2 regions of the Allobosea sp. P1_A7 genome follow, and region 1 is predicted to be linked to the other one. Evidence: riboswitches for the same ligand, from Rfam matches in the RefSeq annotation. Region 1 holds a riboswitch; the other holds the start of a gene.
The links. A riboswitch is a leader RNA that binds a small molecule or an ion and turns the genes downstream of it on or off. The one in region 1 is predicted to bind cobalamin.
Positions count from the first base shown of each region.

Region 2: another riboswitch for cobalamin. It lies ahead of AC1D34_RS14995 (CbtB domain-containing protein); the one in region 1 lies ahead of AC1D34_RS03535 (ribonucleoside-diphosphate reductase subunit alpha).

Region 1 covers NZ_JBFTZN010000013.1:29,181-36,158, forward strand. Annotated here, with positions in the region: gene AC1D34_RS03535 (ribonucleoside-diphosphate reductase subunit alpha) at 1-1,704, opposite strand, end outside; cobalamin riboswitch at 1,823-2,024, opposite strand; gene cobF (precorrin-6A synthase (deacetylating)) at 2,208-2,969, shown strand; gene AC1D34_RS03545 (efflux transporter outer membrane subunit) at 3,399-4,898, shown strand; gene AC1D34_RS03550 (efflux RND transporter periplasmic adaptor subunit) at 4,895-6,091, shown strand; gene AC1D34_RS03555 (MacB family efflux pump subunit) at 6,096-6,978, shown strand, end outside.
Region 2 covers NZ_JBFTZN010000074.1:4,544-9,352, reverse strand. Annotated here, with positions in the region: gene cobN (cobaltochelatase subunit CobN) at 1-26, opposite strand, end outside; gene cobW (cobalamin biosynthesis protein CobW) at 30-1,079, opposite strand; gene AC1D34_RS15005 (DUF1636 family protein) at 1,084-1,473, opposite strand; gene AC1D34_RS15000 (CbtA family protein) at 1,523-2,263, opposite strand; gene AC1D34_RS14995 (CbtB domain-containing protein) at 2,276-2,455, opposite strand; cobalamin riboswitch at 2,494-2,676, opposite strand; gene cobU (bifunctional adenosylcobinamide kinase/adenosylcobinamide-phosphate guanylyltransferase) at 2,817-3,341, shown strand; gene cobO (cob(I)yrinic acid a,c-diamide adenosyltransferase) at 3,355-3,966, shown strand; gene cbiB (adenosylcobinamide-phosphate synthase CbiB) at 4,070-4,809, opposite strand, start outside.

The DNA.
Region 1 (6,978 bases):
ATCCTTGAAGGTCATCCAGGGATGGCCGGTTTCGAACAGCATGGTCAGCATCTTGCGCCAGAGATCGAGCGCGTTGAGGCGCTTGAACACCTTGATCTCGCCGCGCTCGGCCTTGGCTTCATAGGCCTCATAGGCCGCCTTGAACGGCTTGCCGTAGAGATCGTGAAGGTCGGGCGTCTCGTCGGGCGAGAACAGCGTCCACTGGCCTCCGGCGGCGACGCGCTGCATGAACAGGTCGGGGATCCAGTTCGCCGTGTTCATGTCATGGGTACGGCGGCGGTCGTCGCCGGTGTTCTTGCGCAGATCGAGGAACTCCTCGATGTCGACATGCCAGGTTTCGAGATAGGCGCAGACCGCGCCCTTGCGCTTGCCACCCTGGTTGACGGCGATCGCGGTGTCGTTGGCGACCTTGAGGAACGGCACGATGCCCTGGCTCTCGCCATTGGTGCCCTTGATATGAGCGCCAAGGCCACGCACAGGCGTCCAGTCATTGCCCAGCCCGCCGGAATATTTGGCCAGCAGGGCGTTGTCCTTCACCGCTTTGAAGATGCCGTCGAGATCGTCCGGCACCGTGGTCAGGAAGCAGGAGGAGAGCTGCGGCCTGAGGGTTCCTGCGTTGAACAGGGTCGGCGTCGAGGCCATGAAGTCGAAGGAGGAGAGCAGGTCGTAGAAGGCGATCGCCCGGGCCTCGCGGTCGATCTCGCGGATCGCCAAACCCATCGCGACACGCATGAAGAAGGCCTGCGGCAGCTCGAAGCGATTGCCTCGGACATGCAGGAAATAGCGGTCATAGAGCGTCTGGAAGCCGAGATAATCGAACTGGAGGTCGCGCTCCGGCTTGAGCGCAGCCGCAAGGCGGGCGAGATCGAAGCGTCCAAGCTCGGGATCGAGCAGCTCGTTGGCGATGCCGGTCTTCACATAGGCGTGGAGATAGTCGCCGTAACGTACTGACATTTCTGCCTGAGTCGCCTGTTCCGGACGACCGGAGACGAAGCTCAGCGCCTCGCGGCGGAGCTTGTCGAGCAGGAGGCGAGCCGAGACCTTGGAATAGTTCGGCTCGGTCTCGACCAGGGTGCGCGCAGCCAGGATCGGCGCCTGCGCCAGCTCATCCTGACTGATGCCGTCATAGAGGTTGCGCTGCGCTTCGCTCAGCACGGCTTCAGCCGAGACGCCGTCGAGCCCGGCGCAGGCTTCGCGAATGACCGTGGCGAGGCGAGCCCCATCGAGCGGCACGAGCGCGCCGTCGGCTGCCTTCATGCGCAGCACCGGCGCGGAGGCGACCACAGGCTTCGCTTCCGCCTTGGCGCGGGCCCGTTCCTGGGCTCGTTCCTCGCGGTAGAGCACATAGGCGCGGGCGACCTTGTGGTGTTCGCTGCGCATCAGCGCGAGTTCGACCTGATCCTGCACATCCTCGATATGGAAGGTACGGCCGGCATCGGCGCGCCGCGTCAGCCCGGCGACGATCTGCTGGGTCAACTCCGCGACGATGTCGTGGATTCGGCGCGAGGCAGCGGCGCTGCTGCCCTCGACCGCCAGAAAGGCCTTGGTCAGAGCGACGCTGATCTTGGAGGCGTCGAACGGGGTGACGCTGCCGTTGCGGCGGATCACCTGGTAGCCCGGTTCCGCGGTCGATCGCGCATCGCTGCCTTGCGATGCGATCGGGCTGAACGTCTCAGGGCGGATGGTATCGGTCGCGAGGGACATCGGCTTTCAAACCCCAATCTGTAGGGGGCAAAGGCCAGGCGGAGTCGCAACGGAGAATGTCGCAGCGACGAGCGCCCGCAGACATGACCAAGCGATCCACCGGGACACCCCGCCCGAGGACGATTCTGCTGTCGCGGCAGGTCTCCTGGCTCGCGGGTCATCGCTCTTGTCCCGTCTTCCCAAGGCCTGGCGGCCTCAGTGACTGATAGTCTGGACAAGTACTCGCCGCTGACAGTTGCGGGGGCAGCGCCGGTTTCGCACCGGCTTCCCTCTTAGCTCTCGATCTTGCGACTCGAGAGACCGTGACCACCATATCTAGTGGATATCGCGACAATTCTGTCAACAGCTTGCCACGGCCTATTCGTTGGCCTGTGAAGAGCGRGGAGTGGTCGAACTATGCGGCGATCGGCCTCGAGGGCGTCATGGCGCAGCTGCTCGCGCTGTCGCCCCACGTGCTATGGCTGCCGAACGGTGGGCCATCTGAGCCCCGACATGGAGGCCGAATGCGCAAGATCCTGATCATCGGAATTGGTGCCGGCAATCCCGACTATGTCACGGTCCAGGCGATCAACGCCCTCAACCAGGCCGACGTCTTCTTCATTCCCGACAAGGGGACAGACAAGGCCRAGCTCGGACGGCTGCGGAAGGACATCTGCGAGCGCTTCATCGAAGGATCGGATTATCGCCTGGTTCCGGTGCCGATCCCGGAGCGTGCCCCCGCCGGAACGAATTACCGTGGCAGCGTCGACGAGTGGCATGCGCGTATTGCCCATGACTACGAGGGCCTGTTCACGGAAGAACTCGGGGACGGTGAATGCGGAGCCTTCCTCGTCTGGGGTGATCCGACGCTCTATGACAGCACGCTGCGGATCGTCGAGCATATTCGCGCCAGGGGCTTCGCTCTCGAATACGATGTGATCCCGGGCATCAGCAGCGTGCAGGCCCTTGCGGCGCGACACCGGGTCGCCCTCAACCGGATTGGCGAGCCCGTGCTGATCACCACGGGACGCAAACTCGCGGAAGGCTTTCCCAATAACCTCGATAGTGTGGTCGTCATGCTCGACGGGGACCAGGCCTTCAAGAGTGTCGCGGGTGAAGATCTCGATATCTATTGGGGCGCCTATCTCGGCACCAAGGACGAGATTCTGATCGCCGGAAAGCTCTCGGAGGTGATGGGCGATATCGAGCGCATCCGGCGCGAAGCGCGAGAGGAAAAGGGCTGGATCATGGATACCTATCTGCTTCGGAGACGCGACGAGGACTGAACGGCGCAATGCGCGCATGACGACAAAAGGGTCCTTATGTCTTCGATTGGCCCCGTCGGGTGGATTGCTCCATCGTGTCACTGTCGCGGTTCGCCGGGTTGTTTGCCCGGAGCGAAGAAGGAGAGCCATTGCGCCGGACCACCCGATGGCCGATCTCAGCCGTCGAGAGCGCGGCGGATGGTATCGCGGCCGCGCTGGCTGCCGGATCAGCCCGAGTTGGTCCTGGCTCAGACGTCGACGAACCGCTTTCGCGGGGCTGGCGCCTTGCAATTCGCGAGGCCGCTTTGTAGGCGTTCACGATCGCCAGAGATCGGCACTCCGCGGGGTCTTCGTCTTTGGAATCATTCTGAAATACGGCGCCTATGACCGCCGATCTGCGCTCTTTCCGCCTGGAATGGAAAGGTCGCCAATGCGGCGGACATGGACGGGATGCACTCTCGCGACAGGCTGATATCGGATTGGACGAGGCTGCTCGCGCTGCCTGTTCTGCTCTGCCTTGGCGCCTGCTCGGTCGGCCCCGACTACGTCGCGCCGACGCAGGATCTGCCCACCCAATGGAATGGCGCCGCTTCGGCTGCGCGGCCTCCCGCTCGGTCGGAGTGGTGGCGGCAATTCAAGGATCCTGTGCTGGATGGGCTCGTGACCGAAGCGGTTGCAGGCAATCTCGATGTCGCCCAGGCGAAGGCGCGGATTCGCGAAGCGCGAGCGAGCCGGGTCCAGGCGATCGCGCCGCTGTTTCCTCAGGTCAATGGTTCAGCATCGGCAACGCGTTCGCGTTACGCCACAAGCTCCGATTCAGGGGGCGGCAACGGCATGAGCAACAGCTTCCGCGCGGGCTTCGACACCTCCTGGGAGCTCGACATCTTCGGCGGGCGCGACCGCGCCGTCGAAGCCGCGACCTATGGCGTCGATGCCGCCGACGATGATCTCGACGGAGTACTGCTGACGCTCATTGGGGATGTCGCTTCGGCTGTCATCGAGGCGCGCGGCTACCAGGCGCGCATTGTGCTTGCCAAGCGGACGGTCGAAACCCAGCGGGTGACCGAGGCACTGACGCGGGTCCGCTTCCAGGCCGGCGATGTCTCGGCGGTCGATACGGCGAGGGCGGTGGCGCAGGTCGCGAGCACCGAGGCGCAGATTCCGGCCCTTGAAACCGCGCTGTCCCAGACCCAGCACCGTATCGCGGTGCTGGTTGGCCGCCCGCCATCCGCCATGGGCTCGCGCTTGACCGGCGCTGCGAAGGTGCCGGCGACGCCCGCGCCACCGCGAGCCGGCGTCCCGGCGGACGTGCTGCGCAACCGGCCGGATGTCCGGCGGGCGGAGCGCAGTCTCGCCCAGGCAACGGCACGGATCGGCCAGGCCGAGGCGGTTCGCTACCCTTCCGTGAGCCTGACCGGCAATATCTCGACCTCGGCGCTGAAGCTCGGCGACCTCGCGAAGAACAGCGCGATCGGCTGGTCGATCGGCCCATCGCTGAGCGTGCCGATCTTCAATGGGGGCGAACTCGCTGCCGCGGTCGATGTGGCGCGCGCCCGGCGCGACCAGTCGGATGCGGCGCTTCGGCTCGCTGTGCTGAGCGCCCTGCAGGATGTCGAGGACGCACTGGTTGGATTGCGGCAGGAGCGACTGCGGCTGGCCAGCCTGTCGACGGCGGCTGCGGCTTCCGGTCAGGCGGCGCAGCTGTCCCAGGCGCTCTACCAGTCGGGCGGCGCCAGCTTCCTCGACGTGCTCGATGCGCAGCGCTCGCAGTATAGCTCCGAGGATTCGCGGATTCAGAGCCAGATCGCGCTGGCGACCCGGTTCATCGCCCTCAACAAGGCGCTTGGCGGTGGCTGGCTCCGGCCGGTCGAGGTCTCCCGCCCGCGCGTCGAGGATCCGCCGCAGGGGCCCCGCCTGCGTGCTGTCTCCCTGGAGGTCCCAAGCCCATGACGTCGCGCCGTGCCTTCATGCTGCTGCTTGTCCTGGGCATGCTGGGGGCGGGTGGCTATGCCCTGCGCTCGCAGCAGGCGCCGCAGCCGGCCGCGATTCAACTGCCGACGGTCGCCGCCACGATGGGCGATGTCGAAGAGGTCGTGCTGGCCAGCGGCGCGCTGGAGCCGATCCGGCAGGTGAGCGTCGGCGCGCAGGTCTCCGGCCGGCTGATCTCGCTCAAGGTGGCCCTGGGCCAGAACGTGAGCGAGGGCGACCTGATCGCCGAGATCGATGGCGTCACCCAGCAGAATGAACTGCGCTCGGCCGAGGCCGAGCTCGCCGTGCTGCAGGCGCAGCGCGAGGAGCGCCTCGCCAGCCTCGCCTATGCCGAATCCGTGCTTGCCCGTCAGAAGCAGATGCTCGGCCAGAACGCGGTCTCCCGCGACAATTACGAATCGGCCGAGATGACGGTGCGCACGATCCGCGCCCAGATTGCGGCGCTCGACGCCCAGATCATTTCCGGCGGCGTCAAGGTCGAGACCGCCCGCGCCAAGCTCGGCTATACCCGCATCACAGCTCCGGCGGCGGGCACCGTACTGGCCATCGTGACGCAGGAAGGCCAGACGGTGAACGCGGCGCAATCCGCGCCGACCATCATCGTGCTTGGCGACGTGTCGACCATGACGGTCAAGGCCAAGATCTCGGAAGCAGACGTGCTCAGGGTCAAGGCCGGCCAAGAGGCCCTGTTCAGCGTTCTCGGCGCGCCCGATCGGCGCTTCCCTGGCAGGATCGCCTTTGTCGAACCGGCGCCTGATACGCTGAAGACGCAGAATACGAGCAGCGCCTCGGCCTCTTCGGGCACGAACGCCTCCTCGACCTCCTCGGCGATCTACTACAACGCGCTGTTCGAGGTGCCCAACTCCGACGGAAGGCTGCTGACCTCGATGACGGTCCAGGTAACGGTGGTCGTCGGGCGGGTGCAGGGCGTCGTCACCGTGCCGTCCACGGCGATCAGGCGCCGGGGCGGAGAGCCCTGGCTCGATGTCGTCGGTGACGATGGCAAGCCCGCGCCGCGCAAAGTCAGGGTTGGGCTCGACAACAAGATCGTCGCGGAAATCTCTTCCGGGCTGAAAGCGGGCGAGCGTGTCGTCATCGCACACACGGGCTCCCCCGCAGCGGCCCGCCGCATGCGTGGCCCGCTCGGGTTCTGACCGCATGGGCGTGCCGCTGATCAGGCTGAGCGGGGTCCGGCGCGATTTCGGCGCAGGCGAAGCGGCGATTGCGGCGCTCGACGGGGCCGAGTTGACCATCGAGGCCGGCGAGATGGTTGCGATCGTCGGACCGTCGGGCTCGGGCAAATCCACCCTGATGAACATCATCGGCTGCCTCGACCGGCCGACCGGCGGTGTCTACGAGATCGACGGCCGCCCGACGCGCGATCTCGGGCCGGACGAATTGGCACGGCTGCGGCGCGAGTATTTCGGCTTCGTCTTCCAGCGCTATCATCTGCTGTCGGAACTGACCGCACTCGCCAATGTCGAGGTGCCGGCGATCTACGCAGGGGTTGCCGCCGAGCCGCGGCGCAATCGGGCAGCCGCCTTGCTCGACCGGCTCGGCCTCGGTACCCGCAAGACCCATCGCCCGGCCGAGATGTCGGGCGGCCAGCAGCAGCGGGTTTCGATCGCGCGGGCCCTGATGAACGGGGCCCGCGTCATCCTTGCCGACGAGCCGACCGGCGCACTCGACCGCAAGAGCGGCGAGGAGATGCTGACCCTGCTCGAGGAACTCGGCCGCGAGGGCCACACGATCATTCTTGTCACTCATGACATGAACGTCGCGGCCCGAGCCGACCGCATCATCGAGCTTAGCGACGGCCGGATCATCTCCGATCGGAGGACCCGCCCGGCGCTCGTTTCCAAGGCGAACCCGGTGCTGGACGTGCCGCGGGGTGGCTCGTGGCGGGCCGCGTTCGGCCGGCTGCGCGAGGCCTTCGGCATGGCCCTCCTGTCGATGCGCGCCCATAAGCTGCGCTCCGCGCTGACCATGCTCGGCATCGTCATCGGCATCGCCTCTGTCGTCAGCGTGGTGGCGCTGGGGG
Region 2 (4,809 bases), on a different contig from region 1:
ATCTCGCTTGAGGGGAGGAGGTGCATGGTTCAGCCCGCGAGGGCGGCCTCCACGGACTTGCGATCAAAGCCCTTCAGGCCAATCACCACGAGGCGACCATCCTTGGCTTCGCCGGCCGCCCAGGCGCGGTCGTAATGATGGCTGACCCGACGCCCGACACCCTGGACGACGAGCCGCATCGGCTTACCGGGAATCGCCGAAAAACCCTTCAGGCGCAGCACGCCCTCGGCCTCCGCGGCCCTGGCAACGCGGGCCGCCAGCTCCTCGGGCGAGGTCGCCGCGGCGAGAGCGAAATCGAGGCTTTCGAAATCGTCGTGGTCGTGGTCCTCTGCGCTCTCATGGTGCGAGGGGCGTCCAGCTAGATCGGCCTCGGCAGCCGCGTTGAGGCCGATAATCAGGGCGGGCTCGACCTTGCCATGGGCCGTCTCGACGATCTTGATCGCCTTCGGCAGATGCGCGGCGATCTCGGCCTTGACGCGTTCGCGGCCGGCCGCATCGACGAGGTCGCTCTTGTTGAGCAGGATCAGGTCGGCGCAGAGGATCTGGTCCTCGAACACTTCTTCGAGCGGGTTGTCGTGCCCGACCGCGGCATCCTGCGCCGCCTGCGCAGCGAGAGCGTCGGGATCATCCGCGAACTGGCCATCCGCCACGGCCGGACCATCGACCACGGCGATGACACCATCGACCGTGACACGTGACCGAATGGCCGGCCAATTGAACGCGTTGACCAGCGGCTTCGGCAGGGCAAGCCCCGAGGTCTCGATCAGGATGTGTTCCGGCGGGTTCGGCCGGTCGAGCAGCTTTTCCAGCGCCGGCACGAAGTCGTCGGCGACGGTGCAGCAGATGCAGCCATTCGGCAGCTCGACGATGTCCTCCGCGGTGCAGCCGGAAATGCCGCAGCCGGCGATGAAGGAACCGTCGAAGCCGAGATCGCCGAACTCATTGACCAGCACGGCGATGCGCTTGCCCCCTGCATTCTCCAGCAGGTGCCGCACCAGTGTGGTCTTTCCGGCCCCGAGGAAGCCGGTGATGATCGTGCAGGGGATCTTGCCCAGCGAGCGGGCTTGGGGAGCGTTCATGATCTCATCCTTGTTGGCGCGCCGGGAGAGGCGGTACGCGCGCGACCACGCCCTTGCGGAACGAAGCGGGTCTTTCTTTCCAGGGAACGATACCGTTTGCGCTGGCTGCAAAGCTTGCAGCTGCGTCAACGATTTCGGCGATATGGGTGTCTGCGTCGAGATCGCCGATCAGATAGGTCCATTTGCCGTCGGCCGCCAAGGCGACGGTGCAGGGGCGATTGCAGACCGCGAGGCAGTCGACGGGTTCGACCGGAAGCGTCCCGCCGTCGCGCGCGATGCGTTCGCGCAGCGCCTCGGCAAAACCCAGTCCGGGCTGGTCGTAACCCTCCGGCAGGTCCGCCCGCGCGCGCCGYCAGGCGACGCAGACGAAAATGGTGACATCGCCTTCGGGCATAGGCCGGTTCCTTTGCTTCCGGCGCGATCCCGGGGGATCGCGCTCAGCGTCAGGCCTTGGCCGGGGCTGCGGCACGGCGCGTCGCCCAGGGCCAGAGCACGCCGACGGCAAAGCCGGTGGCGAGCCAGAGGGCAGCCTGGAGCGCGAGCGAGAGCGCGGCGAAATGCGCTGCGATTTCGGCAGGGACCTTGCTCTCCGGGGCGGCGGGATGTGGTGCGCCGATCAGATGCGGGACGAGCATGGCAAGCACGGCAAGTGCCCGCYGCCAGCTCGCCTCCGCCCGCAGGAAGACCCAGAGGCCGCCGGCGGTGACGAGCGCGGTGGCGATCCACCAGGTCTGGCGGTGGAGCAGTTCGGCTGACGCGCTGCCGGGCAATTCCGGTGCGAGCCCGGTCGCCGGCACGAGGCCGAAGGCCAGGAAGCCGCAAGCCGCCCAGATCAGTGCGGTCCGCTCAGTGATGGCATCGCCCGCTGCGATCATGCCGCCGAGCAGCAGGGCGGCAAAGCCGATCGCGGTCGCAATGGTGACGATGGTGGTGAAGGCCGTACGCTGCAAGCCGRCCTGTGGCTTCCACTCGGCGTGGTCGGCTGCGTCGGCGCCGCCATGGGCAAGGACGATCCTGGCATCGCCGGTGAAGCTGGCGTGCTGAAGCTCGACTGCGCGCAGTGCCGTCTCAAAGGTTTCCGCCTTGAGGATCAGCGGCGTGGTGGTGACATGCTGGAGTGCTGCTACCAGGAGCCCAGCAAGAAGCCCGGCCAGAAGACTGACCGTGAGAACACGATTGACCATGTTGCCTTTCCCTCAGTGGCAGGGAAAGGCGAGGGTGTGGCGCGTGTCGTGGGCTGCGTTGTGAACGCTGGTCGAATGGGCGAAGCCGACGGTGAAGATCAGGGCTGCGCCGAGTGCCAGGGCAGCTGCGACAGCCTTGACGCGCTCGGAAGCGCTGGCCTGGGTGGTGATCGAAGCCGTATTCGTCGTCATCTCGGTCTCCTTGGCCACCCCGCCGGCAGCCCGCTGGATTGCATCACTCGCTGACGGCAGGTCTCCTGGCTCGCGGGTCCGGATCTCTCGCCGCCTTCCCGGGACAATCCCAGTGGCCGATGGCGCGAAACTCGCCGCTTACAGTTGCGGGGGCAGCCGCGGTATCGCACCGCGTTCCCTTTTCACCTCCTTGCAGAGGCACCGTCGGCGATGATCATTAGCCATCTGCACGGTGCTGTGCAATGCAGCGATCGTGATTGCGAGCGCAGTGAAGCGATGTGATCTCTTGTCGCCTGTCCCGGCTTGCTTCGCTTCGCTCGCCAGGTCCGTTCCTTAGGCTGATCTTCCCTGGGCTGAGAGTTTGGCAGTGGCAGCGATCCTTTCCCCTCTCACCCTCGTTCTGGGCGGCGCCCGCTCCGGCAAGAGCCGCCATGCCGAGGCCCTGATCGAGATGGTGCCAGCGCCCTGGACCTATCTCGCCACGGCCCAGGCCTATGACGATGAGATGCGCGCCCGGATTGCCGAGCACCGCGCCCGCCGGTCGAAGGAGTGGATGACCATCGATGCTCCGCTGGACCTGGCGCAGGCGATCCGCGCGGTTCCCGCGGGGCAACCTGTCCTGGTGGACTGCCTGACGCTCTGGCTGACCAACGTGATACTGGCAGAGCAGGATGTGGCGGCTGCAAGCCGGGAACTGGTCGAGGCCTGCGTCGCGGCACGAGGCCCGGTGGTCCTGGTTTCCAACGAGGTTGGGCTCGGTATCGTGCCCGAGAATGCGCTCGCCCGGCGGTTCCGCGACGAGGCGGGGAGGTTGCACCAGATGCTTGCGGCGCGGGCCGACCGGGTGATCTTCATGGTCGCCGGTCTGCCGATGCAGGTGAAATGAGCAGGAGGTTCCGATGACGATCGATGCTGACGAGGCCGCCCGCCACAAGGCCAAGATGGAAAAGCGCAAGGCGGTGCAGGATGCCGAGGTTGCCGCCAAGACGATCGAAAAGGGACTCCTGATCGTCAATACGGGGCCAGGCAAGGGCAAGTCGACCGCCGCCTTCGGATTGATCCTGCGGGCTCTCGGCCATGACTGGCGCGTCGGGGTGGTGCAGTTCATCAAGGGCGCCTGGGCGACAGGGGAACGCAAGGCGCTCGACGCCTTCGGTGATCGCATCGTCTGGCACACGATGGGCGAAGGCTTCACCTGGGAAACGCAGGACAAGGCCCGCGACATCGCTGCCGCCGGGCGCGCCTTCGCCAAGGCCAAGGCGTTGATGGACGATCCGGAGATACGCCTGCTCGTGCTCGACGAACTCAATATCGCGCTGCGCTACGACTATCTGCCGCTGGCGGAGGTGGTCGAGACATTGGCGAGCCGGCGCCCTGATCTGCACATCGTCGTCACCGGCCGCAATGCCAAGCCCGAGTTGATCGCCGTCGCAGACCTCGTCACCGAGATGACGCTGGTCAAGCATCACTTCGCGGCGGGCGTGAAGGCACAGGCCGGGATCGAGTTCTGAGGCTGAGCCATCGACCCGAAACGTGAGTTGCGGCTTTCGGGAAAGTCGAAGCAAACACAGAAGGTGAGATCGTCGTTCCCGATGCGATGCCCGGTCCGATGAACTAGAGGGCGAGCGCGGTAGCGGCCCCCGCAACGGCGAGCCCCCACAGCAGCAGACATGCCCTCCGATAGAGAGCGAGCGCCCGCCGGATATCCGCCGCTTCCGCTTCGGCCCGGCCGTCCCCCATCCAGCCGTCGTCGACCCTGACCTCGCCATAGACGCGCGGGCCCGCCAGACGGAGGCCTAGCGCACCTGCCATCGCGGCTTCCGGCCAACCGGCATTGGGCGAACGATGATGGCGGGCATCGCGTCGGACAGCTCGCCACGCATTGGCGGGGTCTGACGTTTTGTCGAGTGCGGCGGCTGCGGTCAGCAGCAGCGCGGTGAGGCGAGAGGCGGGAAGGTTGACGAGGTCGTCGAGACGCGCCGCCGCCCAGCCGAAGGCGAGGTGGCGCGGTGTCTTGTGGCCGATCATCGAATCGGCGGTATTGATCGCCTTGTAGAGCGCGCCGCCCGGCAGGCCGCCGACGCCGAGCCAGAAAGCCGGAGCGACGATCCCGTCCGAGAAATTCTCGGCAAGGCTTTCGATTGCGGCGCGGGAAACTCCGGCTTCGTCGAGGGTTTCGGGGTTGCGGCCGACAATCATCGAAACGGCCATGCGTCCGCCTTTGAGCCCGTCCCGCTCCAGTCCTTCGGCGACCCGTGCGACATGCTCGTGCAGGCTGCGCTGTGCGATGAGGCTGGAGGCGACGAGCGCGAGGGGCAGCCAGCCAAGCGGGCCGAGGCCGCGGCAGAGCAGGG